3 regions of the Streptomyces sp. NPDC041068 genome follow, and region 3 is predicted to be linked to each of the others. Evidence: riboswitches for the same ligand, from Rfam matches in the RefSeq annotation. Region 3 holds a riboswitch; each other region holds the start of a gene.
The links. A riboswitch is a leader RNA that binds a small molecule or an ion and turns the genes downstream of it on or off. The one in region 3 is predicted to bind S-adenosylmethionine.
Positions count from the first base shown of each region.

Region 1 (10,194 bases), on a different contig from region 3:
CGTAGGCGGCGAGCAGTCGCTGCCCCTCGCGGACGAGGCGGGCCTCCAGGGAGCCGGGCACGGCGTCGAATCCGGTGTGCAGGATCGCCGTGTTCGCCTTCGACGTGCCCTCGCCGACGTCGTCGGAGGCTTCGACCAGGGCGATGCGCAGGCCGTGGTGGCGGGCCAGTTCGCGGGCGACGGCGCAGCCGACGACTCCGGCGCCGATGACGGTCACGTCGTACGTCACGTCCGGCGGCGCGCCGTTCCTGGTGACCGCCATCAGGGCGTACGTTCCATCAGCGCGGCCACGGCCGAACGGAAGCCGGCGAGGCGTTCGGCCGCCAGGTCGGCACCGATCCGCGGCTCGTACACGGCGGCGGGCCGCCACTTCGGCACGGCGTCGGCGACGGTGAGCGCGGGGTCCAGGCCGATGCGGGCGACAGCGGCCGCGCCGAGCGCGGTGACGTCGGGCAACGCCGAAACTTCGACGGGCAGTTGGAGCAGATCCGCCTGGGTCTGCATGAGCAGGGCCGAGCGGGTCAGGCCGCCGTCGACCCGCAGGCTCGTCAGGGGCTCCCCCATGTCGGAGGCCACCGCGTCGGCGAGCGCGGCGACTTGGGCGGCGATGCCCTCGCACAGGGCGCGGACCAGATGTCCTGGGGTGGTGTCGAGGCCGAGCCCGGTCAGCGAGCCGCGCAGGTCGCCGCGCCACCAGGGGGCGGCGAGCCCGGCGAGCGCGGGCACGAAGGTGACGCCGCCGGCGTCCGGGACGGCGGAGCCGACGGGGTCGATGTCCTCGGCGCCGCCGATCACGCCGAGGTCGGTGAGCCAGCGCACGGCGGACGCGGCGGTGTAGACCTGCCCGTCCAGGCAGTAGCTGCTCCGCCCGGCGAGCCGCCAGGCCACGCAGCTGACCAGTCCGGAGGCGCCGCGGCGGGGCCGCGCGCCGGTGTGGGCGAGGAGGAACGCCCCTGTGCCGTAGGTGCACTTGGCGCTGCCCGGCGCGGTGACGTCCTGGGCGAGCAGCGCGGCCTGCTGGTCGACGAGGAGCCCGGTGAGCGGGAGTTCGGGCCCGAACGCGGTGGTCGTGCCGACCGGTCCCGCGGCGTCGACGACGCGGGGCAGGTGCTCGTCGGCGAGGCCGAAGAGGTCCAGGGCGCGCGGCGACCAGGCCACGGCGTCGAGGTCGAGGAGCTGGGTGCGGCCTGCCGTTGCGGCATCGGTCACATAGGCGCCGGTGAGCCGGTGGACGAGCCAGGCGTCGCTGGTCGTGACCGCGCCCTGCCGGGTGCGGTGGCGACGTATCCACGCCATTTTGGGCGCGGCGAAGTAGGGGTCGAGCGGGAGGCCGGTGAGCTCGCGCAACTCCTCGGCGTGGTCGGCGAGTTCGGCGCAGACGGATTCGGCGCGGCGGTCCTGCCAGACGAGGGCGTCGGTGAGGGGTTCGCCGGACTCCGGGTACCAGGCGAGGACCGTCTCGCCCTGGTTGGCGAGGCCGACGGCGGCGACCGGTTCGCCCGCGTCCGCGAGCGCGCGTCGGCCGGCGTCGACGACGGAGGAGAACAGCTCGGCGGGGTCGACCTCGACCAGGCCGCCGGGCAGGAAGCGGGGGCGCACCGGCGCCGCACCCGAGCCGATCACGCCGCGCTCCGGGCAGACCACGAGGGCCTTCGTCCCGGAGGTGCCCTGGTCGACGGCGAGCACGGGGCGCTGCGTCGCAGGCCGCTCATAGGTGATCACCGCGGAAGACTGCTACAGGGCGCCGGAGGGCGTCAAGGGACCGAACCACCCCACTACGGGACCGAACCACCGCGCCACGAGACCGAATCATCACGCCCTGGGACCGAACTGCCACGTTCCGACGGAGAAATGACAACGATGGCCATCAAATGAACGCGCGGCGCGCCGCGTTGACAGAACAAGGTCACAAAAGATCGGCGAAGTGCCCTGGAACCGGAAGGGCCGGATCTACACTGACCGCCGAGCGACATCGTCAACTCCCTTACAGGACAACCCGGTTCAGCCATCGACCTCCGCCCTCTTCCCCCAACAGAGGATTCATGCCCATGCCGTCAGCCCGCCCGGTGTACCACCCGGCGGGCCACGACGAAGCGCTGCGCGCGGTGCTCCAGGACCTCAAGGCAGGCCGCTGGGTCTCCACGCGCAATCTGCTGACCGAAACACCCGACTGGGGGCTGTGGACGCAACGTACGCAGATCCTGGCGGCGGCCGTCGCCGGTTCCGACGTGGTGCGTGCCTGGCGCGCCGAGGAGCCGCACAGCGCGTCGGCGGCCGTGCTGCACACCCGGGTCCTGGTGGAGCGGGCCCTGCGCGCCCACCGCTCCGGGCACCGGCGGACCAACGACCTGTGGCGCGAGGCCGTGACGGCGTGCGGCGCCGCGTCCACCATGTCCCCCGAGGACCCCGTGCCGTGGATCTGCCTGCTCGCCCTGGCCCGGCTCGACGAGGGCCAGCGGTGGGAGGAGCACCGGACGGCACCCCCCGAGCCGATGCTCTTCCCCGGGCCCTGGCAGCTCCTGGCCGAGGCCGACAAGCGCGACCCGGGCAACCGCGAGGCGTACCACCGGATGCTGCAGTTCGTGTACGGGCGCCGCGCCCGAGGGCCGCTCACCGAGGCGTACAACTTCGTGCAGTGGGCGTCGGCCGCGGCCCCCGCGGGCTCCGCACTGCACCTGCTGCCGCTGTACGTGCGCGTCGAGCGCTACCGCAGGGAGGCGGGCCAGGAGCGGGCCCTCGACCTGCACTGGATCTCCGAGGACGCCACCCGCGGCGCACTGCGCGCCCTGCAGCTGTGGTTCGACCACGCGCCGCCCGCCACGGCCTCGCTCCTCGACCTCAACCACCTGGCGCACGCGCTGTGGGGCGCCCACCAGTTCCACGACGCGGCACGGGTGTTCACCGCCCTCGACCCGTTCTTCACGGTCGTGCCCTGGACGTACCGCACCCTCTCCCCCGGCACCGTCGACGCGGCCGCCGAGGTCTTCGCCCAGGCCCGCACCCGCTGCTTCAACGCCACCAGGGGCCCCGGCCCCGCCTAGCCCCCCCCCCGCAGATTCCCCCACTCCCGCCACCGCTCCCCCGGAGGTCCGTCCGTGTCCCGCACCACCTGGTCGTCGAGCACCGTCCCAGCGCCACGCCAGGACGAGGAGGAGCGACTCAGAGAACTCGGCTACCAGCCCGTCCTCGCCCGCCGCATGGGTGGCTTCGGCAACTTCGCCATCAGCTTCTCCGTCATCTCCGTCCTCTCCGGCTGCATGACGCTGTACGGCTTCGGCCTGACCACCGGCGGCCCCGCCGTGATGCTCTGGGGCTGGGTCGGCGTCGGCCTCTTCGTGCTCTGCGTGGGCCTCGCGCTCGCCGAGGTCACCAGCGCCTACCCGACGTCGGGCGCCCTCTACTACATGGCCGACCGGCTCGGCGGGCGCCGCTGGGGCTGGTACACGGGCTGGCTCAACCTGCTCGGCCTGCTCGGTGCCATCGCCGGCATCGACTACGGCGCGGCCCTGTTCACCGGCGCGTTCCTGAACCTCAGGTTCGGCTTCGAGCCGACCCCGGAGAAGACCTTCCTGATCTTCCTCTGCATCCTGCTGCTGCACGCCGTCCTGAATCTCTTCAACGTCCGCCTGGTCAGCCTGCTCAACTCGATCAGCGTGTGGTGGCACCTGGCCGGCGTCACCGTGATCGTCGGCGTCCTCGCGATCGTCCCCGACCACCACCAGTCCCCGTCGGACGTCTTCCTCGAGTACTTCGACGGCACGGGCTGGGACAACCCGCTCTACGTCACCGCGATCGGCCTGCTCCTCGCGCAGTACACGTTCTCCGGGTACGACGCATCGGCACACCTGTCGGAGGAGACCTCCAACGCGTCGGTGACCGCGGCGCGCGGCATCGTGCGCGCCATCTGGGCGTCGTGGATCGCCGGCTTCGTGCTGCTGACCGGGCTGACCTTCGCCATCCAGGACTATGCGGGCACGCTCGCCACGGACACCGGGGTGCCGCCCGCGCAGATCATGATCGACGCCATCGGCGAGTCCGGGGCGACCGCGCTGCTGCTCATCGTGATCGTGGCGCAGCTGTTCTGCGGCAACGCCGAGACGGCCGCCGCGAGCCGCATGGTGTTCGCGTTCAGCCGCGACAACGCCCTGCCCGGCTCCGCCCTGTGGCGCAAGGTCAGCTCCCGCACCCAGGTACCGGTGCCCGCGGTGTGGCTGTCGGTGGGTCTGGCCGCGGTGATCGCCCTGCCGTCCCTGTACTCGACGACCGCGTACACGGCCGTGACCGCGATCAACGTCATCGGCATCACGCCCGCGTACGCCATCCCGATCTTCCTGCGGCTCCGGGCGGGCGACAGCTTCCGGCCGGGGCCGTGGAACCTGGGCCGCTGGAGCAAGCCCATCGGCTGGATCGCGGTGCTCTGGGTGGCGTTCGTGACGGTGCTCTTCTGTCTGCCGCAGGTCTCGCCGGTGACGGCCGAGACGATGAACTACGCCTCGATCGCGCTCGCCGTGGTCCTCGTCCTGGCCACCGTCTGGTGGTTCGTGGCGCGCCGCTCCTACAGCACGCCGCAGGCCTACGGCTCGGACCGCGAGCAGGCGGAGGTCGCGGAGAACATCGTCTGAACCCGCTCGCACAGGAGACCCGCTCGCACAGGATCTTCTTCGGCTGAACCCGCCTACACCGAACGGTCGTTGAGGATCTTCTGGAAGAGCCGGTGGTCGCGCCAGGCGCCGTTGATGTACAGGTAGCCCGGCGCGACCCCGTACTCCTCGAAACCGCACTTCGCCAGCACGCGCTGCGACGCGGTGTTGTGGAGCAGCGTGCCCGCCTCGACGCGGTGCAGACCGAGTTGGGCGTCGGCGGCCTCGCACACGTGCCGCGCGGCGCCGGACGCGAGGCCGCGGCCCTGGTGCTCCGCGTCGATCCAGTAGCCGAGGTTCGCACTGCGGGCCGGGCCGAGCACGATGTTCGACAGCGCGGCGTGACCGACGATCTCGCCCCCGCTGTCGAGCACCCAGTGCGCCGACCGCCCCGCCCGGCCGTCCGCCAACTGCGCCCGGACCCGCTCGACTTGGCCCTCCTCGCTGAAGAAGGCCTCGGGCCGGTCCGGGTCCCAGGGGTCCAGGTGCGCGCGGTTGCGCCGGTAGGCACGCGCGAGCGCCCGGGCGTCGTCGAGCGTGACGGGCCGGATGAGGACGTCTGTCGCGAGGGTGACCGCTCCACTGATCATGCGCCAAGCGTACGAGGGGTCACCCCCGGAGCGGAGGGTTCACCTCTGGGAGCGTCAGCGTCCGCCCGCGACCCTCAGCACCGTGCCCGTCGTGTACGAGGCGTCGCCCGAGAGCAGCCACGAGACCGCCGCCGCGACCTCCGAGGGCTGCCCCGAGCGCCCCATCGGGATGCCGGACGCGAGCTTCGCGGGACGCTCGGGGTCGGCGTGGAAATCGCTCCAGATCACGCCGGGGGCAACGGCGTTGACGCGGATGCCGTCGCCCGCGACCTCCTTGGAGAGGCCGATCGTCATCGTGTCGACGGCGCCCTTGGCGGCGGCGTAGTGGACGTACTCGCCCGGGGAGCCGAGCGTGGCGGCGGCGGACGAGACGTTCACGATCGCGCCGCCGCCCGCCTTGAGGTCCCGCACCGCGCGCCGGGCGCAGAGCAGATATCCGAGGACGTTCACTTCGAGGGCCCGGCGCATGCCCTCGGCGTCGGCGTCGGCGAGCGGGCCGACGGGGCCGCTCACCCCTGCGTTGTTGACCAGGCCCGTGACCTGGCCGAGCTCGGCCGCGGCGATGTCGAAGAGACGGTCGACGTCGGCCTCGTCGGCGGTGTCGACCTGGACGGTGACGCAGCGGCGGCCGGCCGCGCGCACCGCTTCGGCGGCCTTCTCCGCGGCCGCCTCGTCCGAGCGGTAGCCGATGACGACGTCGTGGCCGTCCTCGGCGAGGCGGGCGCTGACAGCGGCGCCGATACCGCGGCTGCCGCCGGTGACGACGGTGACGGGGTGGTGCTGCACGGGGACCTCCGGCTGTGGGTGGCTGACTGTCGCGCCGCCCGGACGCGGGGATCGCCCGCGTCCGGCACGGCGTCATCCTACGAAGCGGTGATCTTCGTCAGCGGCCAGGGGCCGCGGGGTCCGCCTCGGGTGCCACGCAGACCAGCGTGGTGCCGACGGTGTCGCGCCGCAGCCGCAGCAGGTTCCAGCGGGGCTGCCACTGGGCGAGGCCCTTGTGCTCCCGCAGCAGGGCGCGCAGCCGCTCCGGGTCGTGCGTCCACAGGGTGGCGGGCACGCCCCGGGTCGGGCCGAGCACATGGAGGGCGATGCGGCCGTCGTCCCGTACGTCGTGCGAGGACAGCAGCACGTCGATGAGCGTGCCGGGGTCCTTCGCGCTGCCCTGCGCCTGGATCCAGTGGACCTGGTGGCCGGGCGTGCACGTGTCGCAGGTGTCGTGGTCGCAGATGGCGTGCGGGTGCGTCATGGAGCGCCTCCGGAGTCGTGGACCCCGGGTGTCGCCGACCCGGTGATCCGCCGTTCCCCGCGCACGTCGCGCGGGGCGGGTCGTCACCCGGGGCACCCGCGACGGAGCGGGGTGCCGTCCAGCGAGCCGGGGCTTGACACTGGAACTCGTGACCCGCCCCGACCGTAACACGGGCCCTACTGAGGCGTCGCCGGAGTAATCGCATCCTCCGGAGCGGCCTCCTCCGCGGGCAGGCTGTCCATGAAGGAGCTGACCGAGAAGACCGCGTTGCCGGGTCCGGCCGGGCCGTAACCGGGCGGCGAGGACAGGCCGTTGGCCTCCATCGTGGCGCGGTAGGCCTCCAGGAGCCGTACGTGGTACTCCAGCGGGGCGCCCTGCGGATTGGCCTTGCCCAGCGGTGTCGTGGGCTCCGGGCACCAGGTGGTGAAGCGGGGCGTGATGCCGCGCGACATGAAGTACTGCAGCCCCTCGACGGTGGAGTCGATGGCCTCGTCGACCGTCTTGAAGCCGAACGGCTCCGCCATCTCCACGCCCGCCACGAAGTTGGGGATCACGTTGCGCGGACCGAACACCTCGGCGGAGTCCAGGATGCGGCGGTGCCACTCGTCACGGCCGACGTAGCGCTCCTTGCCGGGGCAGTAGCGCTCGAAGAGATACGGGTCCCACACCTCGTAGTTGGGGTGGTAGATCCGCACGCCGTAGTCGTGGAAGCGCTGCACGTCGGCCTTGGGCAGGGCCTGGGCGACGACCTTGCCGATCCAGCGGCCGGGGAAGCGCTCCTCGATGGCCTTGGCGTACTGGCCGTAGAAGTCCGCCTCGTCCTTGCCGCCGACCTTCGAGGTGACGGCGCCGCCGGTCAGCGTGTAGGCGGTGGAGGACTTGTTGGTGTCGTACTTGTCGATGATCGCGAGGGCCTCCAGGACCTCCTCCACCGGCTTCACACCGGTGTAGGGACGCCCGGCGGCCTTGTGCTGGCGCCAGTTGTGGTTGATGTCGCAGTACTGGCACTCCTCCTTGGCGCCGAAGTACTGGCAGACCCGGAAGACCGTGAGATAGATGAGGTAGCCCCACTGGATGGTGGGGGCCACCTCCATCACGGACTTGCCGTTCTCCAGCGTGTGCCGGTAGTAGTCCGGCATCGGCGGCAGGCCCACGTCGGAGATGCGCACGCCGTCCAGGTAGAGGCCGAGCACGCCGTTGTCGTCGGCCGCGACCCGGTACGGAGACGACGGGTTCACGCGGACCGAGACGACGGTGCGGCGCAGCTCGTAGGGGCCGCCGGTGAGGACGATCTCCTCGGGCGGGCGGCGCAGGGCCGCGGCGCCCAGCTCGGGGAGCGTGCCGTGGTCGAAGGAGAAGATGAAGTACGACTTCGGCTTGACGTCGCCGGAAGCCTCGTTGGAGGTATCGCTGAGCGCCGACTCGTCGAAGGCGATGCCGCCGCGCAGCAGATCCTCCTTGATCACGGCTTCCCGCGGCACGTGCGGGAACCGCTCCATGAGTGACTCGATGAGTTCGGTACGGCTCTCGCTGCGGCTTGGCATGGGCCGGGCACCTCGGAATCCTGTCGGTCGATCTGTCCCGTCCACGCTAATACCCGCCCGATCCGCCGCGGATCCGACTCCGGTCGCAGGGCACATCCTCCGTAGGGCTAGGCTCCAGGTGGCGTGCCTCCTTCGATGACGGTGCCCGACTTCGGTACGTCGAGGTCCGTGAGATACCGCACGACCGTCTCCGCCTCCGCGCCGCCGTTGAAGATCTTCACGGCATGGCCCCATCCCGCGACCTCGACGAGCGTCGCCGCGTCGCCGAGCCGTTTCTTGGCCGAACGCGCCCAGTCGATCGGCGTGGCGTTGTCGTGACGGGCGCCGATGAGGAGCAGCGGCGTCTCGACCTCGGTCCGCTCGGTCGCCTTGGCGCTCGGTGCCGGGACGCCCTGGCAGAGATTGGCGTACGAGACGGTGTTCGGGGAGTGACCGAAGCGGGGCGCGGCCTCGCGGGCGGCACGCTGGTCGGCCAGATAGGCGCCGGCGTTCGGTGCGCGGAGGTTCAGGTCGGCGCAGACGGAGAGGTCGGCGCCGGGCAGCAGCTTCTCCCGCGGTGCGTCGCCCTCGTCGGTCTCCCACGCCTTGCCGCTGTCCAGGCTGTCCAGGTACTCGGCGACGGCGGGCCAGGACGGCGTGAGCAGCATCGCGTCGACCGTGCCGTCGAGCTCGGTGAGCGGGACGTCCTTGCCGCCGCCCCGCAGCTTCCCCTCGGCGGCCCGCGCCGCCAGGCGCTCGTACACCTGCCAGGGGTCCCGCTCTCCCAGCGCGCAGTCGCGGGTCCGCCCGCACCACTTGGCGAACTCGTCGAAGGCGCCTTCCAGCGCCTTCGCCCCGGTCACGCCGAAGGATCGGCGGCCGATCCCGGGGTCCATGACGCCGTCGAGCACGGCGGCCCGCACCCGGTCGCCGTGCTCGGCGGCGTACCGCTGGCCGTAGACCGTGCCGTACGAGTGGCCGTACAGGGAGATCGTGTCCTCGCCGAGCGCGGCGCGAATGACGTCCATGTCGCGGCTGACGCTGCCCGCGTCGGTGTGCCGGGCGACGGCTCCGGAGGTCTTCGCGCAGTCCGCGGCGAGCTCGGTCACACGCTTCTTCATCCGCACGAAGTCGCCGGGCGTCGCGGCGGGCCGCCTGTCCTTCAGCACGGCGGCCATCGGTCCGGCCGGGCACTGGACCGGACCGCTGAGACCGACGCCGCGCGGGTCGAAGCTCACGACGTCGAAGCGGCGCTCGGCACCGCCCCACTCCTTGGTCTGCGCGACGTTCTGGACGCCGGAGTTGCCGGGGCCGCCCGGCAGGAACATCAGCGTGCCGATGCGCCGGTCGGGGCGGGTCGCCTGCCGCCGGACCACCGCGACGTCGATCTTCTCGCCGTCCGGCGAGGACCAGTCCACGGGGACGCGGACGGTGCCGCACTCGGCGCCCTTGGGCGCCCCTTCGGTGGCGTCGGCCGGGCAGGCCTTCCACGTGATGCGCTGCCGCTCGGGGCCCGCCTTCTGGGGGCGCTCCGGTGTGCCGGAGGAGCAGGCGGCCAGCGCGAGCAGGGCGGCGCCCGTGGTCGCGGCGGTCAGCGCCCCCTTCGTACGAGGCCGCATCGGCTTCGTACGCGACCGCATCAGCCCTTCGCCTTCATCGCGACGTCGTTGTCCTGCCAGGCGTACAGCACGCCGTCCACCGTCGCGCCGGACCACGCGCCGCAGTTCGTGTCGGCCTTCGCGGCGAGGTCGGAGGGGAACCAGTCGGCCTTCAGGCGCGGCTTGCCCTGCGGGTCGCCCTTGGTGCACTGGGCGGGGAACTTCCCGTCCGGCGTCTTGAACGTGATGATCCGGTCGTCGCCGGTCGTCGACATGACGTACTTGATGCCGGACGCGTCGTCGGGCAGCCAGCGCGGCATGGACTTGCGGGCGCTCTTCGCCGCGGCGCCGTCCTGGTAGGACGCCTTCTCCTCGTGGTCGTCGAAGGGGTTCATCGAACCGCCGCAGGCCGTCAGGGAGAGGGCGAGGGCGGCGGCGCCGAGCGCGCAGAGCGTGGCGCGGACGGCTCGGGGGCGGAGCGAGGCCTGGCGGAGAGGTCGGTGCATCGTGGTCGCTTTCCTCGGAATGGGAGTGACTGGGTCGGTGCGACTGAGTCGGTGTGACTGGGGTCGGTGCGACTGAGTCGGGTGACCG
Region 1 covers NZ_JBEZCG010000002.1:699,847-710,040, reverse strand. The annotation lists gene AB0B50_RS06985 (FAD-dependent oxidoreductase) at 1-262, opposite strand, end outside; gene AB0B50_RS06980 (FGGY family carbohydrate kinase) at 262-1,722, opposite strand; gene AB0B50_RS06975 (hypothetical protein) at 2,043-3,041, shown strand; gene AB0B50_RS06970 (amino acid permease) at 3,096-4,622, shown strand; gene AB0B50_RS06965 (GNAT family protein) at 4,676-5,230, opposite strand; gene AB0B50_RS06960 (SDR family oxidoreductase) at 5,285-6,016, opposite strand; gene AB0B50_RS06955 (hypothetical protein) at 6,114-6,479, opposite strand; SAM riboswitch class IV at 6,524-6,633, opposite strand; gene AB0B50_RS06950 (radical SAM protein) at 6,656-8,023, opposite strand; gene AB0B50_RS06945 (alpha/beta fold hydrolase) at 8,131-9,642, opposite strand; gene AB0B50_RS06940 (hypothetical protein) at 9,642-10,106, opposite strand.
Region 1: linked by a shared signal. The riboswitch ahead of AB0B50_RS06955 (hypothetical protein) and the one ahead of thrC (threonine synthase) in region 3 are both predicted to bind S-adenosylmethionine.

Region 2 (10,194 bases), on a different contig from region 3:
GCTCGCAGGGCTACGCCAACGTCAGCCACGGCTGCGTCGGCATGAGCACGGGCAACGCCGCCTGGTTCTTCGAGACCGTACGCCAGGGCGACATCACCCGGACCGTCAACAGCTACGGCGAGGACATGCCGACGTTCGGCAACGGCCTCGGCGACTGGAACATGAGCTGGAAGAAGTGGAGGGAGGGCAGCGCGTTGCTCTCCGGGACCGAGGAGGGCCCCGCGGCGGTCGACGCGGCCAGACTGCGACCGCAGGTCTAGCGGCCCGTCACAGAGGCACACAGAGGCACGAGAGAGGGGCCCGCGCGGTGGCGCGGGCCCCTCTTCGCGTGATCCGTACGCCGTCAGGCCTCCACGGCGAGCCTGGAGCGCAGCAGGGCGGCCAGTGCGTCCGCGAACTCCACCGGCTCGACCGGAAGGGTCACCGCCGCTTCCGCGCGGCTCCAGGTGGCCAGCCAGGCGTCCTGCGGGCGCCCGATGAGCAGCAGCACCGGCGGTGCCTGGAAGATCTCGTCCTTGATCTGGCGGCACACGCCCATGCCGCCCGCGGGCACCGCCTCGCCGTCCAGGACGCAGACGTCGATGCCGCCCCTGTCCAGCTCCTTGAGGACCGCGGGCAGCGTCGCGCACTCGACGAACTCGACGACGGGCACGTCGGTCGCTGGCCTGCGGCCGGTAGCCAGCCGGACTTGCTCGCGGGTGCTCGCGTTGTCGCTGTAGACCAGCACCGTGGCGGTCGGCTGCATTGTTCCTCCAGAACATCGAGCGGAGCTGTGCTGTGCCGTCATGGAATCGGGAACCGATGCGCGGATGCTACTCCTCCCGACACCCCGTCAACACCGGTTCGGACAGGCCTCCGATGGGCCATCCGGGCAGGACACACCCCGTAGACACTCCGAACGGCACCCCCCGGGGTGAGGGCGGGATAAGCGACCGACATAATGTCGGTCGTGGCGACAGCAACGACAGTAGATACCGGGCACGCGCACCCGCCGGTCAATCGACCGAACCTCACCAGCGTCGGAACCATCATCTGGCTGAGTTCCGAGCTGATGTTCTTCGCGGCCCTCTTCGCGATGTACTTCACCCTGCGATCGGTGACGGGTCCCGATCACTGGAAGGAAATGGCTTCGGCCCTGAACTTCCCGTTCTCGGCGACGAACACCACGATCCTGGTGCTCTCCTCACTCACCTGCCAGCTCGGCGTCTTCGCCGCCGAGCGCGGTGACGTGAAGAAGCTCAGGATGTGGTTCATCGTCACGTTCGTCATGGGTGCGATCTTCATCGGCGGTCAGGTGTACGAGTACACCGAGCTGGTCAAGCACGAGGGCCTCTCGCTCTCGTCGGACCCCTACGGCTCGGTCTTCTACCTGACCACCGGCTTCCACGGACTGCACGTGACAGGCGGCCTGATCGCCTTCCTGCTGGTCCTCGGCCGCACCTATGCGGCCCGGAGGTTCACCCACGAGCAGGCGACCGCAGCCATCGTCGTGTCCTACTACTGGCACTTCGTCGATGTGGTCTGGATCGGCCTCTTCGCCACGATCTACATGATCAAGTAATCGGCGGGTCGCTACGGCGACATACCGACTCATTCCAGAAGCATCGACGCAGAAGATCCTGACACCGGGGTAATCCGTGAAAAAGCTCTCCGCACGACGACGCCATCCGCTGGCGGCGGTCGTCGTCCTACTCCTCGCGCTGGCGGCCACCGGGGGGCTGTACGCCGCGTTCGCGCCGGCGGACAAGGCGCAGGCCGATGACACCGCCCAGTCCCTCGCCATCGACGAGGGCAAGAAGCTCTACGCCGTGGGCTGCTCCAGCTGCCACGGAACCGGCGGTCAGGGCTCGTCCGACGGTCCGAGTCTGGTGGGCGTGGGCGCCGCCGCTGTCGACTTCCAGGTCGGCACCGGCCGTATGCCGCTCCAGCAGCAGGGCGCCCAGGCGCCCAAGAAGAAGGTCATCTACAACCAGACCCAGATCGACCAGCTGGCGGCGTACATCTCGTCGCTGGGTGCCGGTCCTTCGGTTCCGACCGAGAAGCAGTACAGCCCGGACGGAGCTGACATCGCCAAGGGTGGCGAGCTGTTCCGTACCAACTGCGCCCAGTGCCACAACTTCACCGGTGAAGGTGGCGCGTTGACGCACGGCAAGTTCGCGCCTTCGTTGGAGGATGTCTCCCCGAAGCACATCTACGAGGCCATGCAGACCGGCCCGCAGAACATGCCGTCCTTCCCCGACACGACGATGCCGGAGAAGGAGAAGAAGGACATCATCGCGTACCTCGACGCGGTCAACGGTGAGAAGACCGAGAGCCCTGGCGGTCTCAAGCTGGGTGGTCTGGGGCCGGTCAGTGAAGGCCTCTTCGCCTGGATCTTCGGTCTCGGTTCGCTGATCGCGGTCGCCGTGTGGGTCGCCGCTCGGACCGCAAAGGCCAAGAAGTCATGAGTAGCCAAGAGATTCCAGAAGAGAAGAACCTGCCCAGCGAGCAGGACGCCGAGCACGGCTCGGAGGGGGGCGCCCCCGCTCGAACGAAGGTGAGAGGGGGGGAGGTCGCGGACGAGAACCCGTTCGCCGACCCGGGCCTTCCGCCCCACGAGCACCGCATCCAGGACATCGACGAGCGGGCGGCCAAGCGCTCCGAGCGCGCGATCGCCTTCCTGTTCACGCTCTCGATGCTGGCGACGGTCGGCTTCATCGCCTCGTTCGTCGCCATCCCGGCGGACAAGAGCGTGTTCATCTGGCCGATCGGTCACATCAGCGGCCTGAACTTCGCCCTGGGTCTGACCCTGGGCCTGGCCCTCTTCTGCATCGGCGCGGGCGCGGTCCACTGGGCCCGCACCCTGATGTCCGACGTGGAGGTCGCCGACGACCGTCACGCCATCGAGGCCGAGCCCGAGGTCAAGGCCAAGGTCATGGCCGACTTCAAGGCGGGTGCCGAGGAGTCGCAGTTCGGTCGGCGCAAGCTGATCCGCAACACGATGTTCGGCGCGCTCGCCCTGGTCCCGCTCTCCGGTGTCGTCCTGCTGCGTGACCTCGGGCCGCTGCCCGAGGACAAGCTCCGGCACACCAAGTGGGCCAAGGGCAAGATGCTCGTGAACATGAACACGCACGAGCCGCTGCGTCCCTCGGACGTGCAGGTCGGTTCGCTGACGTTCGCGATGCCCGAGGGCATGTCGGAGCACGACCACGACTTCCAGACCCAGATCGCCAAGGCCGCCCTGATGATCGTCCGGATTCAGCCGGAGAACATCAAGGACAAGCGCGAGCTCGAGTGGTCGCACGAGGGCGTCGTGGCGTACTCCAAGATCTGCACCCACGTGGGCTGCCCGATCTCTCTGTACGAGCAGCAGACGCACCACGTCCTCTGCCCGTGCCACCAGTCCACCTTCGACCTCTCCGACGGTGCCCGAGTGATCTTCGGCCCGGCCGGTCACGCCCTGCCGCAGCTGCGCATCGGTGTGAACGAGGAGGGCTACCTCGAGGCGCTCGGCGACTTCGAAGAGCCCGTCGGTCCTGCCTTCTGGGAGCGCGGATGAGCACCTCGAATTCTTCGAACGACAAGCGGCAGAAAGCACCCGCCGGTGAGCGGGTGGCCGACTGGGCCGACGGCCGCCTTGGGATCTACTCCCTGGCCAAGGCCAACATGCGCAAGATCTTTCCGGACCACTGGTCCTTCATGCTCGGCGAGATCTGCATGTACAGCTTCATCATCATCATCCTCACGGGTGTGTATCTGACGCTGTTCTTCCACCCGTCGATGAACGAGGTGGAGTACCACGGCAGCTACGTCCCGCTGCAGGGACAGCTGATGTCCGAGGCGTTCAACTCGACCATGCACATCTCCTTCGATGTGCGCGGTGGTCTGCTGATCCGGCAGATCCACCACTGGGCGGCGCTGATCTTCCTCGCGGCGATGTTCGTGCACATGATGCGCGTCTTCTTCACGGGTGCGTTCCGCAAGCCGCGCGAGGTCAACTGGCTGTTCGGCTTCCTGCTGTTCGTCCTCGGCATGTTCACCGGCTTCACCGGTTACTCGCTCCCGGACGACCTGCTCTCCGGCACCGGTGTCCGCTTCATGCAGGGCGCGATCCTGTCCGTCCCGGTCATCGGCACGTACCTGTCGATGTTCCTGTTCGGCGGGGAGTTCCCGGGCGGCGACTTCGTGGCGCGGTTCTACTCGGTGCACATCCTGCTGCTGCCGGGCATCATGCTCGGCCTGATGGTGGCGCACCTGATCCTGGTCTTCTACCACAAGCACACGCAGTTCGCGGGCCCCGGGAAGACCAACAAGAACGTCGTCGGCATGCCGCTCCTTCCGGTCTACATGGCCAAGGCCGGAGGCTTCTTCTTCCTGGTCTTCGGTGTCATCGCGGCCATCGCGGCGATCGCCTCGATCAACCCGATCTGGGCTCTTGGCCCCTACCGTCCGGACCAGGTGTCCACCGGCGCCCAGCCCGACTGGTACATGGGCTTCGCCGAGGGTCTGATCCGTGTCATGCCGGGCTGGGAGATCAACCTCTGGGGCCACACGCTGGTCCTGGGCGTGTTCATCCCGCTGATCATCTTCCCGGTGGTCCTCGCGGCGATCGCGGTCTACCCGTTCATCGAGTCCTGGGTCACCGGGGACAAGCGCGAGCACCACATCCTGGACCGCCCGCGCAACGCCCCGACCCGTACGGCCTTCGGTGTCGCGTGGATCACGGCGTACATGATCATGCTCGTCGGTGGTGGAAACGACCTCTGGGCCACGCACTTCCACCTGTCGATCAACGCGATCACCTGGTTCGTCCGGATCTTCTTCTTCGCCGGACCGGTCATCGCCTTCATCGTCACCAAGCGGATCTGCCTGGGTCTGCAGCGGCGCGACAAGGACAAGGTGCTGCACGGACGCGAGTCCGGCATCATCAAGCGCCTGCCGCACGGCGAGTTCATCGAGGTCCACGAGCCGCTCAGCCAGGAGCAGCTGCACACCCTCACCGCGCACGAGCAGTACAAGCCGCTCGAGATCGGCCCGACGGTCGACGAGAACGGTGTCGAGCGCAAGGTGTCCGGTTCGCAGAAGCTCCGGGCCAAGCTCTCCAAGGGCTACTACGGGGAGGACAACCAGATCCCCAAGCCCACGGTCGAGGAGTACAAGGAGATCACCAGCGGCCACGGCCACCACTGATCACTTGAAGCTCATCGAGCTCTGACCACAAGGTCGCCACGGCGAGAGCCCCGTCCATTGCATGGACGGGGCTCTTTGCCGTCCCCAGGGCTGGATAGGGTGGTGCCATCCCCGTGTGTAGGGGTGTTTCCTTCCTACACCGACCCACATCGACGAAAAATCGACGAACACCAGGAGCGGCCATGAGCGCTGTGACCCCCGCAGGAGGCGACACCGCGGCGGGCCGGTCCTGGCCCGACGTACTGAACGGCCTGCTCGACGGGCGCGACCAGAGCGCCGACGACACCGCCTGGGCGATGGACCGCATCATGCGCGGCGAGGCGACCGACGCGCAGATCGCGGGCTTCGTCGTGGCGCTGCGGGCCAAGGGCGAGACCGTTGAGGAGATCTCCGGTCTGGTGCGCGCGATGTACGAGCACGCCAATGTGATCGAGGTGCCGGGCCAGACCGTCGACATCGTCGGCACCGGCGGCGACGGCGCCAAGACCGTCAACATCTCCACGATGTCCGCGATCGTCGTCGCCGGCGCGGGCGCCAAGGTCGTCAAGCACGGCAACCGCGCCGCGTCCTCGGCCAGCGGGGCCTCCGACGTCCTGGAGAAGCTCGGCGTGAACCTCCAGCTCACCCCGGCGCGGGTCGTCGAGGTCGCGGAGGAGGCCGGGATCACCTTCTGCTTCGCGGTGAAGTTCCACCCGGCGCTGCGGCACGCGGGCGCCGCGCGCGGCCAGTTGGGCATCAGGACCGTCTTCAACCTGCTGGGCCCGCTGACCAATCCGGCCCAGGTGCGGTCGCAGGCGGTCGGTGTCGCCGACGCGCGGATGGCGCCCGTCGTCGCCGGTGTCTTCGCCGAGCGCGGCAACTCCTCCCTCGTCTTCCGCGGTGACGACGGGCTCGACGAGCTGACCACGACGTCGACCTCGCGGATCTGGGCGGTGCGCGACGGCGTCGTGCGCGAGGAGGCCTTCGACCCCCGCGACGTGGGCATCGACCTGGTGCCCGTCGAGGCGCTGCGGGGCGCCGACGCCTCGTACAACGCCGAGGTGGCGCTGCGACTCCTCGACGGCGAGACCGGGCCGGTGCGGGATGCCGTGCTGCTGAACTCGGCGGCGGCGCTCGCGGCCCTCGCGCAGGGGGAGGGGAGCGTCGTGGAGCAGATCCGGGCCGGCATGGACCGGGCCGCGGAGTCGATCGACTCCGGCGCGGCGAAGAAGGCCCTGGAGCGGTGGGTGGCGGCAAGCAACCGCTGACTCCGCCGAAGGGCGACGAGTGTGACGCACGGCGCAGTCCAGATTTCGGACTGCGCCTTGCGCGTCGAAGATCGTGTGGCAGGATGCTGCACAGGTCATGAGTGACAGCGACTACGGCCCCGGCCCGCTGTCCGGCAACCCTCCGTCCGTGGCGGGGTGCCCCGGGTGAAGACCAGGCCGTACGCAGCAAGGCGTATGGCAAGCGCGGACCCCTCGCAACCCTGGGGTCCTGGTCCTCAAGGGAGCAGTCTCGTGAGCAAGCGAATGTGACAGGGCTTCCACGCCCCGCCTCCGCACACCCTTTTCACCTTTCTCCCGCGCCGTCGAAGCAGCTCTCGAAGCAGCTCCGGCGCGGTGAATTCACCTGCCTCTCACGGGAGTTCGCCATGTCTGTTTCCGCCGTTGCCGTCGACGCCTCCGTCTGTGCCCCGCTGCCGGTCCTCGGCAGGGACGTCACCGTTCCGCTGGTCACCGGTGGCGAAGTCACCTACGCCGCGCTCGACTACGCGGCGAGCGCGCCGGCGCTGCAGCGGGTCTGGGACGACGTGGCCGCGTACGCGCCGTACTACGGCAGCGTGCACCGCGGGGCCGGTTATCTGTCGCAGCTGTCGACCGACCTCTTCGAGAACTCCCGTAAGGCCGTCGCCGAGTTCCTCGGCTGCCGCGAGGGCGACCAGGTCGTCTTCACCCGGTCCACCACCGACTCGCTGAACCTGCTCGCCGCCGTGCTGCCCGCCGACTGCCAGGTCTTCGTCTACGAGACCGAGCACCACGCCTCGCTGCTGCCGTGGCGGGACGCGCGGGTGACCTACCTGAACGCGCCGCGCACCCCCGAAGAGGCGGTGCGGACGCTGGAGCGTGCGCTCGCCGACCGGGACCCCTACGGGCCCGCCCTGGTCTGCGTCACCGGCGCCTCCAACGTCACCGGAGAGCTCTGGCCGGTGCGCGAACTGGCGGCCGCCGCTCACGCGCACGGTGCCCGCATCGTGCTCGACGCCGCCCAGCTCGCGCCCCACCACCCCGTCTCCATCGCCGAGTTGGACGTCGACTGGGTCGCCTTCTCCGGGCACAAGCTGTACGCGCCCTTCGGCTCGGGCGTGCTCGCGGGCCGCTCCGACTGGCTGCGCGACGCCGAGCCCTACCTCGCGGGCGGCGGGGCGTCGCGGAAGGTGGCGCGGCGCGCCGACGGCGGCGTGGACGTGGAGTGGCACGAGAGCGCCGCGCGGCACGAGGCCGGCTCCCCGAACGTCATCGGCGTCTACTCCATCGCCTCCGCCTGCAAGGCGCTCACCGACGCGGGCTTCGACGAGCTCGTGGCCCGGGAGCAGTACCTGATCGGCAAGGTGCGCGAGGGCCTCGCCGAGGTGCCGCAGGTGCGGGTCCTCTCGCTCTTCGGGGACGACGCGCCGCGCGTGGGCGTCATCTCCTTCGTGGTGGAGGGCTGGAACAGCTCGCACTTCGCCGCCGCGCTCTCCGCCGAGTACGGGATCGGCGTGCGCGACGGCCTGTTCTGCGCCCACCCGCTGGTGCGCACCCTGCTGGGCAGCGAGCCCGACGAGCCCGGCGAGTGCGGCGCCCCCGAGGCCGAGCCGGGCGAGAAGTCCCTGAACGCGATCCGCGTGAGCTTCGGCGCGGGCACCCCCGACGAGCACGTCGAGCGTTTCGTGCGCGCCGTCAAGGAGCTTGTCGCGGACGGCGCGCGCTGGAACTACCGCACCGAGGACGGGCGTTGCGTGCCCGACACCACCGCCGCGTGAGTGCGCGGCGACGGCAGCCGTGAGCCGAGCTGGATCATCCGCAGGGCCCGTTCGGTCGCGTCGGTGAGGAACTCGCCGCCCCGGCCGAGCGCCTCTGTCAGCGAGACGGGGGCGGGCAGGATCGCACTGTAGGCGTCGACGCCCGCCGCCCGCACCTGGTGGGCGCCGTGGCCGATGGTGCCCGCGAGCACCAGGACCGGGCGGTCGAACCGCTTGGCGCGGCGGGCCACTTCGGCGGGGACCTTGCCGCGCGGCGTCTGGTGGTCCAGGGCGCCCTCCGCGGTGATGACGAGGTCGGCGCGGGCCAGGCGGGCGTCGAGGTCGAGCTGGCCGAGCAGCACGTCGAAGCGGGGGAGCAGGGCGGCGCCGAGCGCGGCGAGTCCGGCGCCGAGGCCGCCGGACGCGCCGGTGCCGGGGCCCTTGAAGAGGTCGGTCCGCACGTGCAGGTCGCGGGTGAGGACGGCCGCCCAGCGCTCCAGGGCCCCCGACAGCTCCTCGACCTGCGTGGGGGTCGCGCCCTTCTGGGGGCCGAAGACGCGGGCGACGCCGCGCTCGCCGCACAGGACGTTGAAGGGGTTGCAGGCGACACGGATCTCGGTGTCCGCGAGGCGGGGGTCGAGGTCGCTGGTGTCGATGCGGCTCAGACGTTTCAACTCCCTTCCGCCGCGCTGGAGTTCCCAGCCGTCGGCGTCCAGGAGGCGGGCGCCGAGGGCCTGCAGGGCGCCCGCGCCGCCGTCGGAGGTGCCCGAGTCGCCGCAGCCGACCAGGACGCGCCGCGCCCCGGTGTCGAGCGCGGCGCGGATCAGCTCGCCGACTCCGTACGTCGTGGTGGTGCCCGGGTCGCGCAGATCGCGGGGGACCAGGGAGAGCCCGGCCACGGCCGCCATCTCCACGACCGCCGTGCCGTCGCGGAGCAGGGCGAAGTGCGTGCCGATGCGCTGGCCGACGGGTCCTGTCGCGGGGAGGGCGACGAGGCGTCCGCCGTCCGCGGCCGCCAGCGCGCGGGCCGTGCCCTCGCCGCCGTCGACCAGCGGGATCAGATCGGTCTCGGCGTGCGGGACGACGCGGCGTACGCCCGCGGCGATGGCGTCGGCCGCGGAGCTCGCGGACAGGGACTCCTTGAAGCCGCTGGGGGCGATGGCGAAGCGGGTCAGCATGAGGGTCTCCTCGGGTGGTTCAGCGGTCTTCCGGTTCAGCGGTCTTCCGGTTCAGCGGACGGGGACGCCGAGCAGCGGCCACAGCGTCACGGCGAAGAGCAGGACGAGCGCGGCGCTCAGCGGTGCCAGGACCGCGGAGAGGCGCAGCAGGTCGCGCGGGGTGTAGGTGGGGGTGCCGGGGATCTCGGCGAAGAGGGTGACCGGCTTCGCGGAGGCGGGCAGCGTGTGGCAGAAGCCGGCGGCGGCCGTGGAGGCGAGGGCGGCGGCGACCGGGTTGACGCCCGCCCCGACGGCCGCAGCGACGACCAGCGGGACGAGCACCGAGGAGCGGGCCGAGCGGGACTGCAGGACGAGGTGCGCGGCGGTGCTGACCGCGACGACGACGGTGAGGAACACCCAGGGCGACAGGTCCAGGGGCAGCCCGGACACCAGCCACTTCGCCGCCCCCGAGTCGGCGAGCGCGACGCCCATCGCCATCGTCGCGGCCATGAACAGGAGCAGCGACCAGGGGACGGTCTTGAGGGCATCCTTGAGACGCACGGTGCCAAGGGCGGGGGAGGCGGCGACGACCGCGCCGATCAACGCGACGACGGCGGGCGGGACTTGGTGCAGCGGCTCGCTGCACCACAGCGCGACGACCGTGGCGAGCAGCAGGGCGCAGCGCGTCTCGCCGGGCTCCCAGGGGCCGGTGACGGGCTGCTCGCTGTGCTCCTGGAGCTGGTCGAGGGTGATGCGGACCGGGCCCGTGCGGTCGGCGCGCCGCGTGGTCGTCAACAGGACGGCCTCCGCCGCCAGATGGGAGGACGCCATGGCGAGCGGCAGGCCGAGCAGCAGCCACTGCGTGAAGCCGATCCGCTCGCCCGT
Region 2 covers NZ_JBEZCG010000006.1:492,092-502,285, forward strand. The annotation lists gene AB0B50_RS16945 (Ig-like domain-containing protein) at 1-260, shown strand, start outside; gene AB0B50_RS16950 (hypothetical protein) at 344-745, opposite strand; gene AB0B50_RS16955 (heme-copper oxidase subunit III) at 941-1,561, shown strand; gene AB0B50_RS16960 (cytochrome c) at 1,638-2,447, shown strand; gene AB0B50_RS16965 (Rieske 2Fe-2S domain-containing protein) at 2,444-3,538, shown strand; gene AB0B50_RS16970 (cytochrome bc complex cytochrome b subunit) at 3,535-5,169, shown strand; gene trpD (anthranilate phosphoribosyltransferase) at 5,352-6,416, shown strand; SAM riboswitch class IV at 6,510-6,627, shown strand; gene AB0B50_RS16980 (aminotransferase class V-fold PLP-dependent enzyme) at 6,803-8,173, shown strand; gene AB0B50_RS16985 (glycerate kinase) at 8,125-9,330, opposite strand; gene AB0B50_RS16990 (SLC13 family permease) at 9,382-10,194, opposite strand, start outside.
Region 2: linked by a shared signal. The riboswitch ahead of AB0B50_RS16980 (aminotransferase class V-fold PLP-dependent enzyme) and the one ahead of thrC (threonine synthase) in region 3 are both predicted to bind S-adenosylmethionine.

Region 3 (10,194 bases):
CGCCTTTCGGAGCGGCACCGGGACTACTACCGCTGGCTGGCCCGCCTGGGCTACCAGGAGTGGTCGGGGCCCCGGCAACTGGACTGGTACCGGCGCACCACGGCGGAGCACGGCAATCTGCGTACGGCGCTCGACGCGTGTCTCACCGATCCGGACCCGCGCCTCGCGCTGGAGATGGCGGGCAACCTGTGGTTCTTCTGGTGCTGCTGCGGCTTCCAGCGCGAGGGCCGCCACTACCTGGACCAGGCCCTCGCCAGGAAACCGGACACCGGGCCCGGCCCGGAGTGGTTCTGCGCGCTGTGGGCCGGCAACCTCCTGGCCTCCATGCAGGGCGACTTCGATGCCGCAGCGGCGTTCGAAGCCGTCAGCACGCCGATGGCGGAGCGGATCGGCGACCCGGCGACGATCGCCGCGGCGCGCTGCGGCACGGGGGCGCGACTGGCGCTCTCCGGCCAGGTGGAACAGGCGCTGGCTCCCTTCGCCGAGGCACTGGGCCCCCCGGACCGCGCCGCCTACGCCGTCAGGTTCCTCGCGATGGGCGGCGTCGCGTTCAGCCACTTCCACAAGGGCGAGTTCGCCCGAGCCGCCGTGGCCGCCGACGCCCTGCGCGAGCAGTGCGAGCAGCGCGGCGAGCTGTGGTCGCGTGGTTATGCCCTCTACTGCCTGTCCCTTGCCGCGCTGGGCAACAGGGATCCGGCAACGGCCGTCCGCCACGCCCGTAAGGCCCTGGCCATCAAGTGGCTGCTGCACGACGCCCTCGGGGCGGCGATGATCCTTGACGCGATGGCGCCGGCCGTGGCCGAGCACGACCCGGAGCAGGCCGCGCTGCTGCTCGGCGTCGCCGACACCCTCTGGCGCTTCACCGGCCGCGCGCAGTTCGGCGCTCCGGAACTCGTCGCGGCCCGGCGGGCCTGCGAGCGCCGGATCCACGACGCCATCGGTGGCGCGGCGTACGAAGCCGCCTACCGAAAGGGCCTGGAGAGCAGCTCCGACGACGGCATCACCTACGCCCTGGAAGAAGGGCCCCGCGCAACGCCCGAGGGCGGCACCCCTACCTGAAGCAGGGGTGCCGCCCTCGGTTCGCGTGAAGCGATGAACCGCCGATCCGCGAGGGATCAGAAGTCCATGTCACCGCCCGGCATGCCGCCCGGAGCGGCGCCGGCGGCGGCCTTCTCCGGCTTGTCGGCGATGACGGCCTCGGTGGTGAGGAACAGCGCGGCGATGGAGGCGGCGTTCTGCAGGGCAGAGCGCGTCACCTTCGCCGGGTCGAGGATGCCCTCGGCGATCATGTCGACGTACTCACCGGAGGCGGCGTTCAGGCCGTGGCCGACGGTCAGGTTGCGCACCTTCTCGACGACGACACCACCCTCCAGGCCGGCGTTGACGGCGATCTGCTTCAGCGGGGCCTCCAGGGCCAGCTTCACAGCGGCGGCACCGGTGGCCTCGTCGCCCTCGAGCTCCAGCTTCTCGAACACCTGGGAGGCCTGCAGCAGGGCCACGCCACCACCGGCGACGATGCCCTCCTCGACGGCCGCCTTCGCGTTGCGAACGGCGTCCTCGATGCGGTGCTTGCGCTCCTTGAGCTCGACCTCGGTCGCGGCACCGGCCTTGATGACCGCAACACCGCCGGCGAGCTTCGCCAGGCGCTCCTGCAGCTTCTCGCGGTCGTAGTCGCTGTCCGAGTTCTCGATCTCGGCGCGGATCTGGTTCACGCGGCCCTGGACCTGGTCGCTGTCACCGGCGCCGTCGACGATGGTCGTCTCGTCCTTGGTGATGACGACCTTGCGGGCGCGGCCGAGCAGGTCGAGACCGGCGTTCTCCAGCTTGAGGCCGACCTCCTCGGAGATGACGGTGCCACCGGTGAGGATGGCGATGTCGCCGAGCATGGCCTTGCGGCGGTCACCGAAGCCCGGGGCCTTGACGGCGACGGACTTGAAGGTGCCACGGATCTTGTTGACGACGAGCGTGGACAGCGCCTCGCCCTCGACGTCCTCCGCGATGATCAGCAGCGGCTTGCCCGACTGCATGACCTTCTCCAGCAGCGGAAGGAGGTCCTTCACGTTGGAGATCTTGGAGTTGACGATCAGGATGTACGGGTCGTCGAGCGACGCCTCCATACGCTCCATGTCGGTGGCGAAGTACGCCGAGATGTAGCCCTTGTCGAAGCGCATGCCCTCGGTGAGCTCCAGCTCCAGACCGAAGGTCTGGGACTCCTCGACGGTGATGACGCCTTCCTTGCCGACCTTGTCCATGGCCTCGGCGATGAGCTCGCCGATCTGGGTGTCGGCGGCGGAGATGGAGGCCGTCGAAGCGATCTGCTCCTTGGTCTCGACATCCTTCGCCTGCTCGAGCAGGGCGCCCGAGACGGCCTCGACGGCCTTCTCGATGCCGCGCTTCAGGGCCATCGGGTTGGCACCGGCGGCCACGTTGCGCAGACCCTCGCGCACCAGGGCCTGGGCCAGGACGGTCGCGGTCGTCGTGCCGTCACCGGCGACGTCGTCCGTCTTCTTCGCGACCTCCTTGACCAGCTCGGCGCCGATCTTCTCGTACGGGTCCTCGAGCTCGATCTCCTTGGCGATGGAGACACCATCGTTGGTGATCGTGGGGGCGCCCCACTTCTTCTCGAGGACGACGTTGCGACCCTTGGGGCCCAGGGTCACCTTGACGGCGTCGGCGAGCTGGTTCATGCCGCGCTCGAGGCCGCGCCGTGCCTCCTCGTCGAACGCGATGATCTTGGCCATGTGAAGTGGTCCTCCCGGACGGGGTGGAAACGCAAAAACGGATCGTGCTGGCGCCCGCGACGGACGGCCTGCATCCCTTGTGGTTCCTTGCCCCACCCGGTCTGCGGACCTCACCGACCCGATCCAAGTTCTGTCACTCTCACTCGTAGAGTGCTAAGCCCAATGATTAGCACTCGACCCCTGTGAGTGCAAGATGCGCCTGCGAAGCAGGCTCCTTGAGGGGTGGCGGTCGGGCGACGGGTGGGCGCAAGCGCCTCTTACGGATCTCGGACAGCCACAGGACTGCCCACGCGGGCGCCCCGGCACACACGAGGGGCCCGTACCCCTGATGGGATACGGGCCCCTCGCTGTGCTTGCGTCGGTGGCCGATCGCGCCGAGCTAGACGGCGAGCTTGACCATGTCCGCCTGCGGACCCTTCTGGCCCTGCGAGATCTCGAACTCGACTCGCTGACCTTCTTCCAGGGTGCGGTAGCCGTCCATCTGGATCGCGCTGTAGTGGACGAAAACATCCGCACCACCGTCGACCGCGATGAAGCCGTACCCCTTCTCCGCGTTGAACCACTTGACGGTGCCCTGAGCCATGCCTAACTCCCCTATTACTGGCCCTTGCACAGGACCGCACTTCGCGGACCCGGGTCAGACCTCACCCCCCATTGGTTGGGGGTGTGCGCCGGAACGCGTCGACCGCCGCTGAATGTATCTGTCCAACTGCCGTCTGCAACAGGTCAATCGGACGAGAATTCTGGGCACGACCGATCGGGAAAATGCGGAGATTCTGCCAGAATTCAGGGCAAGTCGGGCCCGGCAAATGCCACGTAAGGCTCAAATGGGCAGCACTGTTTGGCTACTTCTTGTCGACTCCAGGCCGACTTCATATATGCGCTCGGCACTAACGGCGAAGCACGCTTCCCAACTGTACCGCGCTCAACCATGCAGAATTGCCCCCTCCGTTTCTCTCGCGGAGGGGGCAATTCAGATAACGCAGGGTACTTGCGAAAAGATCAGCCGCCGGCGACGGCGGGAATGATCGAGACGCCCGCGCCGTCCGGCGTCGCGGTCTCCAGACCCTGCTCGAAGCGGACGTCGTCGTCGTTCACGTACACGTTCACGAAGCGGCGCAGCTTGCCCTGGTCGTCCAGGACGCGGGCCGCGATGCCGGTGTGGTTCTTCTCCAGATCGGCGATGACCTCACCGAGGGTGGCCCCCTCGGCGGCGACCTCGGCCTGACCGCCGGTGTAGGTGCGAAGGATGGTGGGGATGCGGACGTTGACGCTCATGGGGTTCACCTCAAAGTACGGGGCGGGAGTGTGCCCCTGAAAGGGGCGCGGGGAACTGCGCGACCAGCCACGACGGTCCCGCAGTCGGGAGAAGGGGTCAGGCCCTACGGCGACTAGCCGGCGAGCCCCGCGGAGCGGAACGCCTCAAGGCTCGGCTTGATCGTGGCGGTGGCCTGCGACGTCTCGGCAACGGCGTCGAGGGTCTTGAGACCGTCCCCCGTGTTCAGCACGACCGTGGTGCGGGACGGGTCGATGAGACCGGCCTCGACCAGCTTCTTCGTGACGCCCACCGTCACACCGCCGGCAGTCTCCGCGAAGATCCCCTCGGTCCGCGCAAGGAGCTTGATGGCATCGACGACCTGCTCGTCGTTCACGTCCTCCACCGCGCCGCCGGTGCGACGGGCGATGTCCAGGACGTACGGACCGTCGGCCGGGTTGCCGATCGCCAGCGACTTGGCGATGGTGTTCGGCTTCTGGGGGCGCACGACGTCGTGGCCCGCCTTGAACGCCGCGGACACCGGCGAGCAGCCCTCGGCCTGCGCACCGAAGATCTTGTACGGCTTGTCCTCGACGAGGCCGAGCGCGATGAGCTCCTTCAGCCCCTTGTCGATCTTCGTGAGCTGCGAGCCCGAGGCGATCGGGATGACCAGCTGGTCGGGGAGGACCCACCCCAGCTGCTCGCAGATCTCGTACGCGAGGGTCTTGGAGCCCTCGCCGTAGTACGGCCGGAGGTTCACGTTGACGAAGCCCCAGCCCTCGCCCAGCGGGTCGCCGATGAGCTCGGAGCAGAAGCGGTTCACGTCGTCGTAGTTGCCCTCGATGCCGACGAGCTCGCCGCCGTAGACCGCGGCCATGACGACCTTGCCCTGCTCCAGGTCGTGCGGGATGAACACGCAGGACCGGAAGCCCGCGCGGGCGGCGGCGGCGCCCACGGCACCGGCGAGGTTGCCGGTGGAGGAGCAGGACAGGGTGGTGAAGCCGAAGGCGCGCGCGGCCTCCAGGGCCTGCGCCACGACGCGGTCCTTGAAGGAGTGCGTGGGGTTGCCGGAGTCGTCCTTGACGAACAACTTGCCCTGCTCGACGCCGAGTTCACGGGCGAGGTTGTCGGCCTTGACGAGCTTGGTCCAGCCGGGGTTGAGGTTCGGCTTGTCGGCCACGTCGGCGGGGACGGGGAGCAGCGGGGCGTAGCGCCAGATGTTGGCGGGGCCCGCCTCGATCCGCTTGCGCAGGGCCTCCGGGTCGCCGAGGGGCAGGTCGTACGCGACTTCGAGGGGGCCGAAACACTCGGCACAGGCGAAGACCGGTCCGAGCGGGAACTTGGTGCCGCACTCCCGGCAGGAGAGGCCCGAGGCGGGACCGAGGTCTACGGGGGTGGTGGTGCTTTCGGTGGCGACAGTCTGCACAGCCATGGAGGCGAGGCCCTTTCTCCTCATCTTCCTCGCGACGCATCTCGCCGCGAGACGGATTTGGCACCTTCCCTAGCCGGGAGCCTCGCGGCGCAGAAACGCGACGAGACCGGCTGGAGGGTTGCCGGGGCTTCAACGGGCCGTATCCCTCTGCCCCTCTGGATGAGCGGTATTCGATTGTGGGTTTCAGTTGTTGACCTGGAACGCGGCGGCGACCCCAACATGCGATGGTCACCGGCGTTGTTCAAGACTGTAACCGAAGCCCTGGACCCTTGAGATAGTCGTCCGAACCGCGAGATGGATCACATACGGGAGGACCCTGACCGTGCTGGAAGAGGTCGAGCGCTGGCTGAGCAGGCGTTCCTGGTCCGTCACCGACCGTCCACTGGAGCGCCTCGTCGCCGCCAAGCGCGCGTCGGGCACCTCGGTGAGCGTCGTGCTGCCCGCGCTGGACGAGGAGGAGACGGTCGGCGAGATCGTGGCCGAGATCCGCCGTGAGCTGATGGAGAAGACCTCGCTGGTCGACGAGCTCGTGGTGATCGACTCCGGCTCGCGGGACCGCACGGCGGAGGTCGCGGCGGCCGCGGGCGCCAAGGTCGTCCACCGGGACGAGGTCCTGCCGCGCATCGCGCCCGTCCCCGGCAAGGGTGAAGTTCTGTGGCGCTCGCTGCTCGTCACGAGCGGTGACGTCGTGGCGTTCGTCGACGCGGACCTGAAGGAGTTCTCCGCGGACTTCGTCTCGGGGATCGTGGGCCCGCTGCTCACCGACCCGGACGTGGACTTCGTGAAGGCGATGTACGACCGGCCGCTCGGCGGGGCGGCAGGCCAGGGCGGCCGCGTGACCGAGCTGATGGCGCGCCCGCTCCTGAACATGCACTGGCCCCAACTGGCGGGCTTCGTCCAGCCGTTGGGCGGCGAGTACGCGGCCCGCAGGTCGCTCCTGGAGCGGCTGCCGTTCCCCGTGGGGTACGGCGTGGAGCTGGGCCTGCTCGTCGACGCGCTGCACACGGTCGGCCTGGACGCCCTCGCGCAGGTGGACGTGGGCGTGCGCAAGCACCGGCACCAGGACGGGCAGGCGCTCGGGCGGATGGCGGCGGCGATCTACCGGACGGCGCAGCTGCGCCTGGCGCGCGGACATCTCGTACGCCCCGAGCTCACCCAGTTCGAGCGGGGTGAGCGCGGGTTCGAGCCGAGAACGTATGCGATCGACACGGAGGAACGGCCCCCCATGACCGATATCTCCGAGTATGCACACCGTCGCGTGGCGTAACCGCCCATGATCATGCGCTTTGCCTACATTGCCCATTTATGTGGGTCAGACATGCAATGAGAGCCATGCGGCGGGCGGGCGGACTGACGCTCGCCACCGCCACTGTCGCGGCCGGGGTGCTCACCGCGACCGCGACGCCCGCCGCCGCGGAGGTCATCGAGCCCTTCGCCAAGCGCTACGACGAGTCGCTGTACGGCGACTTCAAGACCATCGGCAACACGGTCCTGGACTGCCCGACGGGCCCCGCCGACGTGGCCGCCGCCTGCAAGGAGACCCAGCAGGCCCAGGGCACCAAGAACAACAACAACTTCATCGAGCGCCGCATCGACGTGGCCGGGCTGACCGGCACCTTCGACTCCAGCACGGGACAGGTGACCATCCCGCCCGGCGCGAAGGTCGACTACGCGCGGCTGTTCTGGGGCGGCAACGCGGGCACACACCGCTTCGGCAGGACCGTCCGCGACATCTGCGACCTCAACCGCGACGGCAACGCCCCGGTCGACCCCGCTCCCGGCGACCCGCTCACCACCCGTCCGGTCATCCGGGTCGGCGGCGGCGCGCAGTCCACGGTGGACGTCGAGAACGCGGTCCGCACCCCGAACGCCACCCAGGGCCCGCACTACTACACCGCCGAGGCCGACGTGACCTCCTCCTTCGCGGGCGCCACCACCGGCAGCCCGGTCGAGGTCGCCGTCGGCAACGTCTGGGCGCCGACCGGTCAGGGCTGCGTCGGCGGCTGGTCGCTGACCGTCGTCTACAAGTACGACGGGCCCAACGAGCAGTACGCGCCCGACCGCCGCAACGTCTACATCTGGGGCGGCCACGTCATCCAGCGCTCGGTCAGGCGGGCGGCGGCCCCGGCCGGCTCCACCACCGTCCCGGTGGACGGCTTCTACCGCACCGACGGCGACATCCACGCCAGCACGACGGCGTACGAGGGCGACTGGAACACCAAGGGCGACCAGTTCCTGGTCAACGACCGGCCCGTCACCGAGTCGCACACCGGCAGGACCGACAACTTCTTCATCAGCGAGGACGACGGCGCGGTCACGCCCAAGTACCGCAACAACCTGAGCATCGACGCCAAGGCCTTCGATGTGCCGGACGGGGCGATCCCCGTGGGCGCCACCTCCGCGAAGCTGACGTTCACCAGCACCGGCGACGTCTACGTCCCCTCGCAGCTGGCGCTCTCCGTGCCGGTCCCCGACCTGGAGGTCACCAAGACCGCCTCGCCGGCCAAGGTGAAGCCGGGTGAGAAGCTGACGTACACCGTCTCGGCGAAGAACATCAGCAAACTGCCCTACCCCGGCGCCAAGTTCAGCGACGACCTGAGCGGCAACCTCGACGACGCGGTGTACAACAACGACGCGAAGGCATCCACCGGCACCGTCTCGTACACGAAGCCGAAGATCGGGTACGTCGGTGACATCGCGCCAGGACAGACCGCGACCGTCACCTACTCGGTGACCGTCAACGACCCGGTCAGCGGCGACGGCAAGCTGCTCAACAACGTCGACGTGGAGACCCCGCGCTCCAACTGCGACAAGGACAGCACCGACCCGAACTGCACCTCCGAGCCGGTCATCGACTACCCCGAGCCGCCGATCGAGGTCATCAACCGGCCCGTCCGCCGGGTCGTCCCCGCGTGCGGCTCCACCACGAACACGATCACCCTCAAGAACACCTCGTCCGACCCCCGCATCGGCGCCTCCGCCTCGTGGCCCGTGAAGCCGGGATCCACGCCCGTCGCGAGCTCCGGGAAGGTCACCAGGCAGGGCTCCACGTACGTGTGGCGGGGCACCGTCCCGGCCAAGGGCAAGGTCACCGTCACCCAGAAGGTCAAGGTGTCCTGCACGCCCGGCGAGGTCACCGTCATCACGGTGACGGCGCCCGGCAGCAACTGCTCGAAGTCGAAGCGGGGCGGCGACGACCCGTGCACCTCGGCGGTCCTCGCCCAGCGGGTCCAGGCGCGGCCCGCGCCGCCGCAGCAGCAGCCCGGACAGCCGGAGCAGCCGCGCGACCAGCTCGCCGACACCGGCAGCGACTCCTCGACCATGCTCTACGGCGGGGTCGCGGCCGCGCTGTGCGGGCTCGGCGTGCTGGTGCTCGCCGCGGTGCGGGGGCGGCGCGACTGACCTGACGCCGTACACGGCCGGGCTCCGCGGATGTGCCGGAGCCCGGCCGTACGTTTGCCCGACCCCGGGACGGGCTACGTTTTGCCACATGGTCTCCGAGTCCGGATCGGCATCAGCGGCGGCATCAGTGTCGGCTTCCGCAGCGCAGGTACTCGTCGCGTCCAACCGCGGCCCCGTCTCGTACACGGTCGGGGAGGACGGGGAGCTCACCGCCAGGCGCGGCGGGGGCGGCCTGGTCTCCGGGCTGAGCGCGATCGGCGACCGGGCGGACTCCCTGTGGGTGTGCGCGGCGCTCGGCGAGGGCGACCGCGAGGCGGTGCGCCGGGGAGTCGGCGAACCCGGCGTACGGATGCTGGACATCGACGCGGGCTCCAGCGAGGGCGTGCACGCGGCCGCCTACAACGGCATCGCGAACTCGGCCCTGTGGTTCGTGCACCACATGCTCTACCAGACCCCTCTGGAGCCGACCTTCGGCCCGGAGTTCCGCGCGCAGTGGGCGGCGTACGAGACGTACAACCGCGCGTTCGCGCAGGCACTGGCCGCGGAGGCGGGCCCGGGGGCGGCGGTCCTCGTGCAGGACTACCACCTGGCGCTGGTGCCGGGGATGCTGCGCGAGCTCCGCGACGACCTGCGCATCGGCCACTTCTCCCACACGCCCTGGGCGCCCGCCGACTACTTCCGGATGCTGCCGGACGACGTGGCCGAGCAGCTGCTGCGCGGCATGCTCGGCGCCGACCGGCTCGGCTTCCTCACCGGGCGCTGGGCGGACGCCTTCACGGAGTGCTGCGTGCGGGTGCTCGGCGGGACGTCGGGGACGCGGATCGGGGTGCACGGGCTCGGTGCCGACGCGGACTTCCTGCGGGAGCGCTCGCGACGCGACGACGTCGAGGAGCGGATGCGGGCGCTGCGCGAGCAGGCGGGCGAGGACCGGAAGCTGATCGTGCGGGTGGACAGGACGGAGCTGTCCAAGAACATCGTGCGCGGGCTGCTCGCCTACCGGCAGCTCCTCGATGACCGCCCCGAGTGGCGCGAGCGGGTCGTGCACGTCGCCTTCGCCTACCCCTCGCGGCAGGACCTCGCGGTGTACCGCGACTACACGGCGGAGGTCTCCCGGGTCGCCGAGTCGATCAACTCCGAGTACGGCACGGAGAGTTGGACCCCGGTGGTCCTGCACGTCAAGGACGACTTCGCGCGCTCGCTCGCGGCGTACCGCCTCGCCGACGTGGCCCTGGTCAACCCCATCCGCGACGGCATGAACCTCGTCGCGAAGGAGGTCCCGGTGGTCTCCGACGAGGGCTGCGCGCTCGTGCTCTCCCGGGAGGCCGGTGCGTACGAGGAACTGGGCGAGGACGCGCTGCCGGTGA
Region 3 covers NZ_JBEZCG010000024.1:100,937-111,130, forward strand. The annotation lists gene AB0B50_RS39510 (hypothetical protein) at 1-1,059, shown strand, start outside; gene groL (chaperonin GroEL) at 1,116-2,741, opposite strand; gene AB0B50_RS39520 (cold-shock protein) at 3,121-3,324, opposite strand; gene AB0B50_RS39525 (ubiquitin-like small modifier protein 1) at 3,744-4,019, opposite strand; gene thrC (threonine synthase) at 4,133-5,428, opposite strand; SAM riboswitch class I at 5,446-5,594, opposite strand; gene AB0B50_RS39535 (glucosyl-3-phosphoglycerate synthase) at 5,751-6,695, shown strand; gene AB0B50_RS39540 (hypothetical protein) at 6,761-8,830, shown strand; gene AB0B50_RS39545 (trehalose-6-phosphate synthase) at 8,919-10,194, shown strand, end outside.